DNA from 2 places in the Paenibacillus sp. TAF43_2 genome. Region 2 is predicted to be linked to the other one. Evidence: riboswitches for the same ligand, from Rfam matches in the RefSeq annotation. Region 2 holds a riboswitch; the other holds the start of a gene.

Region 1 (3,154 bases), on a different contig from region 2:
ACTCTCCAAATTGGTGTTTGAAATGCTCATTACTTTTTTATCGCTTTTTTCGCTTATCCCGAAGGATTTGCGAGGCAGTTATTACTCGTTGTTCAGTTTTCAAAGAGCAATCTTTTCTCTCTTGTCGACCGTGTATCTCGTTGGCGACCTAGATAATATATCATAGGCGTATATAGCATTGCAAGTGTTTTTTTCATTATTTACGAAAAAGTTTTCAACACTCCTATTTGCCTTCTATTTGCGTAATCGTTGCTTCGCTTCCTCCTCACCTATATTGAAGAAAGACATAAAAAAACGAGCTCTGCGATTTCCGCAAGCTCGTATGACTTCTAATATGTTTTTGTAACTGTATATTGAGCTGCATCCTTGATAAGCTCATACTTTTTCTTGCCCTTCTTTAGACCCGCATCAACTGTCGTATCAATCGTAACCCATTTCCCATCCAAGTATACTTCGTTCCAAGCATGATAAACATCCACATAAGTAGATTGTCCCATCAAGAGCTTCGTAGGAATATCCACGCTCCGCAGCATTGCCGCAAACAATGAAGCGTATCCGTAGCAAATATCCTTTCTCGATTTAAATGTGCGATCAATATTGGGGAGGTAATCAACTGACAGATTAGCAGCTAATTGATTATCATAACTTACATTCGTAATAATATACTCGTAGATTGCCTTTACTTTCTCCATATCCGTTTTTTTATTGCTCGCTAATTCTTTTGCCTTGACGATGGCGCTGCTCGCATTCGACCAGTCAATGTTCTGGATGGAATTCAAGTACAAAACCTTGTTGTCTTTTAAATCAAGCGTCACGGTTTCTTTCTTCGCCAGTTTGTATTTGTTGCCTGTTGTATTCTCTAGAAGAGATATCGTATATTCGCCATTGCCAAGCTGCAATGGAAACTTCTCAGCTGTTTTTCCGCTGGTTAGATTATATGTATAATTTGATGCGCCTTTTGCGATCATAAGCTTCGTTTTCACTTTAGTGCTCACTGCATATTGTACGGAGACAACACCTTTATCTAAATTCCCCGTGTTGAGCCAATCAGAAGAGTCCGCTTCATTTGCCTGAACGACCGTTACATGGATGGATGCAAAAAGAACAAAAGCTGCGATGACTAACATAAATTTACGCATGAATATACTCCCTTCGGTAGCTGGCTGCCATCTTACGGAAGGCCCTTTAGCTTTGCGTCCCTACCTTTCGATAGGTTTGCCATTATCGTGTGAAGCGCTTTGTGATGAATTTCCCCTATACAAACAAAAAAAAGCCTGTTCATTCGGTAGCTGGCTGCCATCATACGGAAGGCCCTTTAGCTTTGCGTCCCTACCTTTCGATAGGTTTGCCGTTATCGTGTAGCGCTTTATTAGTTCTATTCTACCATATGAATCTAGCAAATCAATAGATTGTACTACAATATCAATCATAATTTGAATGTTTTTAAGGATTGTTGTTGCAAATTCTCGATATTAGAAAAAAAAAGAACCGTTGGCTGCTAAAAGCCAAACGGTTTCTTGTTTCTTTCTTATTCAGCAGAACGCTGATCTCTCATATGAGGGAACAACAGTACATCACGAATAGATGGAGCATCTGTTAGAAGCATGATCAATCGGTCGATACCGATTCCTAGTCCGCCTGTTGGCGGCATGCCGTATTCCAGAGCGCGGATAAAGTCTTCATCCATCTCATGCGCCTCGTCATTTCCATGCTCACGCTCAACAAGCTGCGACTCGAAACGCTCACGCTGATCGATCGGATCGTTAAGCTCCGTAAATGCATTAGCATGCTCGCGTGCTACGATGAATAGCTCAAATCGATCGGTGAAGCGTGGATCCGCTTCGCTCTTCTTAGCAAGCGGCGAAATAGCAACCGGATGTCCTGTAACAAAGGTTGGCTGAATAAGCGTATGCTCACCGAACTGTTCAAAGAAGGCGTTGAGAATATGACCAAATGTCATATGCGGATCAACGGCAACTTTGTGTTCTTTCGCCAAACGATGGGCTTCCTCGTCGCTCATTTCCACGCCGAAATCTACGCCAGTCGTTTCTTTGACAAGCTCAACCATGCTGACACGGCGCCACTGAGGCGTCAAATCAATCTCTTGGCCTTGATAAGTGATTTTCGTTGTTCCAAGAACCTCTTGTGCAATATGTGCGATGACATTCTCTGTCAATGCCATAATATCCTTGTAATCAGCATAAGCCTCGTAAAGCTCAATCATTGTAAACTCTGGATTGTGGCGAGTCGAAATCCCCTCATTCCGGTATACACGGCCGATCTCATATACTTTCTCCAATCCGCCTACAATTAGTCGCTTCAAATGAAGCTCGATTGCAATACGCATGTAGAGCTGCATGTCCAGCGCATTATGATGCGTTTCGAAAGGCCGTGCTGCAGCACCGCCTGCAATGGAATGCAGTGTTGGTGTTTCTACTTCTAAATACCCGCGGGAATCTAGGTAGCGACGCATGGATTGAATGATTTTGGAACGAGTAATAAAGGTTTGTTGGACGTCGGGATTCACGATAAGGTCAACATAACGCTGACGATAACGAAGCTCTACGTCTTTTAAGCCATGATATTTATCAGGCAATGGAAGAAGCGACTTTGTCAAAACTTCAATATCACGTGCTTTGACAGAGACTTCGCCTGTATTCGTTTTGAATACAACGCCTACTACGCCAATGATATCACCGATATCCAGCAAATCAAAAGCTGCAAACTTATGCTCTTCAACGGAATCTTTACGAACATATATTTGAACCTTGCCGCTCAAATCTTGAATCGTAGCAAAACCCGCTTTGCCCATGCCGCGTTTCTGCATAATACGGCCAGCAATACGCACTTCAACCGCTTTTTCTTCTATTTCTTCTTTGCTGAGCCCTTCATAGGCTTGTACAATATCTTTGGCGTTATGAGTGCGTTCGAATTTTCGGCCAAATGGATCCACACCTAACCCTCTAAGCTCGTCCAATTTGTTTCTGCGAATTTGCAAAAGCTCACTTAGCTCCTGCTGTTCATTGTTTTCTTGTTCCACTTCTTTCATCTCCTTGATCATTCGGCAAAAGCAAGCAGCTGTCACCGGATTCATGCAGCAAAATCTCGTTTCGCAATAAAATATAAGCAATGTATAGACCTGTAATATACGTTC
Region 2 (3,154 bases):
GAAGTTGGAGTAGCAGTAGGTGTCGCTGACGGTGTTGGAGTAGGCGTAGAGCAGGTTTCGCCTGCGTTCACAAGTGAAAGCTCTTTCTCCTTGCCCCAATGGATCTTCAGCGTATTAGGTACAGCTTGTGGATCAGTTGGGTTGACGAGCTCCGTATTCGTTGAAAAGCTTACGGATCCTTTTCCAGGTATTACACCATTTCCTGTTTGAGTGGAATTTGGAATTTCCCATGAATAAGAAACCTCAATGTTACTCTCATTGGTTACTTTCCAAGCTCTTGTTTTATTCGGGTCGGCGGAGCAGGCCGTTTCAAGTTTGAGCTTAGCCGTATTGATAACTGCTTTTCGCACAGAGTTATCTGTGGTTACTACGATCTGCTGGGTAGCCACTAAATCGGTGGTAAAGCCATCTAAGGTTAATTCTTTTAATGTGTAGGTGCCGATAGGCAATTCGTTGAATTGCAGAATACCGTTACTATTGGTAACGCCGCTTTTGACTAATTTACCGTCTTTCCAAAGCTCGAAGGTAATGCCAACATGAGGAGCCCCTTCGACATTATTTAAAAATTTGTTGATGATGATACTGCCCGTACAGCTGTTCGAAAGCTTTAGATTCCATGCTAAAATTTTGTCACCATGAGCGCCGGGACCTAATGTCTTAATTAAATCTCCGCTATAGATATCTAATTGATAAGGCAAGCATCTTGGAATGTTAATCGTAACGGAGTAAGTACCTGCTTTTGGATATATAATAGACTGTCCCTCAAAAAATGTTTGCTTGTTGTATGGAATGGTTGTATCGCCGGGTCCAGGTGCCCAGTCAGCAGGGCCTTCATAGCCGGAGAAGCTGACTCTAACACAATCTTTTAACGTCTGGAACGTAGCGGTAGCTGTTCCGTTATTATTGACTACGATGTTGGAATGCGTGGCAATGACATCCTTGCGATCCGATGAATACTGTGGACAGCTATTCTCATCTACGAGTGCCGCAGCATTTGTACCTTGATTGCTATCACCTTCCGCCATGGCAAGGGAACTAAGCGACAACGAAAAAATTAATAACAGAGCCAGGGCTAAACTGATTTTTTTCCTAAAATAACGCATCTTTCACTCTCCTCTTAGATACGTAGTGGGGTTCCAAGAGGGCCGGTTACACTACTAGCTCCATATAATCCAAGTGTCCAATTGTAGATTATACTTCATCGCTTCCCTAGTTATTTTGATTGTGAAAATCCACTCTCCCTTTCTATATGCGTGCACCGGTTAGATATGCATGCTTTCATATTAAAATGATAACATGTATTGGAAATTGCTCAAGGGTGTTTCTTTGTCAGAAAATGACTAATAATCATCATAAAGCAGGATATATTTTTGGCATAACACACATTTTGTCACCTTGTCCCTTGATTGCGGAACCAGTGGGCTCTTCATGGCATATAGTGTCACAAAGAGGAGGTGGCCGCCATGTTTGAACTTCTACTTCTTGTTATTGGCTGTTATGCTTTGGCTGCATTGTCGGTGCATCTGGCGTATCGAATTTGGCGAGGGCGCCAGCAATCCAGCAAGCATTATGTGCTCGTAGCTGACGTTCAGCAAAACAATATGGAATGGTATGTACGTTCGCTGTTTTCTTTCTCTCGGCGAATGGGAAAAAACGTTCGTTTGACGATCGTAGATCAAGGGGTTACAGAGGAGACACTGGCTATTGTTGAACGATTAGCTAGAAAGGGCGATGAGGTCAGGATTCACTCTAATGGATCTAATCCGCTGTCTGGAAGCGAAGACGGTAAGCGCTCTCAAACAGAGGGTGTGGATGGAACTCAGCTGCTATGGCTGCTCCAGGCAGAAGGAGTTGTGTCGCTTTCCGATCATGCGGTGCTAATTGATTTGCAAAATCCGACAGATTTGTCGAAAATGCCATTTTAGTATATACTCTACGGTAATGAAATAGTCGGAGTGAAGCACACTCAATAACGCAATTGCGTTGTTGGGTGTGCTTTTTTTTGTTTACAGTGCTTGCCAACATCATTCTCCTTTTGTCTGGGAAGGGAGAGGCCATAGTTAACTTCACAGATGAATAAAGAAGTCAGTTCTATAAAGTGTCAAGGGAGCGAATAGAGATGAAGGCTCAATTGTATGTTGTTAAAGTGAAAGGCTGCTGGCAGGCTCGACTGACTATCAAGGCAATGGTAGATAAATACTTCTGGATGCATGGAGCGTTTGGTGAAGCGGGATTCTTGAACTACGAGATCGCAGAGGAGGGATGGCTTCTAAAAGAAGAGCTGCCGCTCGGGGAGGCCTGCATTGCAGTGGAGCTTTGGGATGCGGCTATTAAACGTGGCAGCGGCGGCAGAAACGGTGCGAGTAAAAGCTTAAATGAAGGAGGACGAAATGCTGATCATGAGGCGATTGAGCTGTTGACGGCATGTGCGGAGGAAGCAAAAGCTAATGGGGCGGGTGGAGATGCAGTAACTGGCGGGTTGAATAGTAGTAATCAGAAATCTAGCGAGCTGGAGAGAAATTATCGGAAATACAGTGGAGAAGTAGAGCAAGCAGGTGAAAATAGCAAGATTAGTTTGGGGAGTCGTTGGCGCTTTTTGAGTAGTCGAGGGAAGCGGAAAGGAGCGTTGGCGATAGAGAAGCTTTTTAGTTTAGTGGAGAGGTGGGAGAAGGTAAGGGGCGCTGTGGTTGGGGAAATAGGAGGAGCAGTGCTTGCGAATAATGGTGAAAAGCTTAGCAGCGCTAAGCGTGTGGGTGGCGAGGAAGCGGGAGTTTATAGCGCTGAAGAGCTGGGAGAGATCGCGGTAGGAGCGAAGCTTGCCGCGGGTATGCTGCAGGGACGTGCGCTTTTGCGAAGCGAGGCGCACGCCCTGTTGTCTAGCGCAAGCTGTCCCGGTGCGACGTCAAGCTGGAGAGAATTGCTCCAGCTTGCTTCGCTGCTCGGGCAGGTGCGCCTGAGCGGATCAATCGCCACCGTGTGTGGCGGGCGATTGGACGCTTTAGGGCGCCGAAGGCGGGAGCGCAGCTGTTTGCGCTGTGGGAGCGGCGAGGCGCAAATGCACCGCACGGCATGTGCAGCGTGCGGGAGGCACTGCGCCTATTGCATGGCGTGCATTGGGATGGGGCGAAGCCGGGAATGTGAGCTGCTTATTACG

Evidence for each region. A riboswitch is a leader RNA that binds a small molecule or an ion and turns the genes downstream of it on or off. The one in region 2 is predicted to bind cyclic di-GMP.
Region 1: it holds a riboswitch for cyclic di-GMP, as region 2 does, so the genes downstream of both, AB4Z17_RS28965 (transglutaminase-like domain-containing protein) here and AB4Z17_RS06135 (SpaA isopeptide-forming pilin-related protein) in region 2, are expected to answer to the same signal.

Annotation. Positions count from the first base shown of each region.
Region 1 covers NZ_JBFRDK010000210.1:6,661-9,814, reverse strand. Annotated here, with positions in the region: gene AB4Z17_RS28965 (transglutaminase-like domain-containing protein) at 330-1,139, opposite strand; cyclic di-GMP riboswitch class I at 1,152-1,230, opposite strand; cyclic di-GMP riboswitch class I at 1,282-1,360, opposite strand; gene lysS (lysine--tRNA ligase) at 1,529-3,061, opposite strand.
Region 2 covers NZ_JBFRDK010000018.1:22,316-25,469, forward strand. Annotated here, with positions in the region: gene AB4Z17_RS06135 (SpaA isopeptide-forming pilin-related protein) at 1-1,103, opposite strand, end outside; cyclic di-GMP riboswitch class II at 1,135-1,218, opposite strand; gene AB4Z17_RS06140 (hypothetical protein) at 1,464-1,925, shown strand; gene AB4Z17_RS06145 (DEAD/DEAH box helicase) at 2,120-3,154, shown strand, end outside.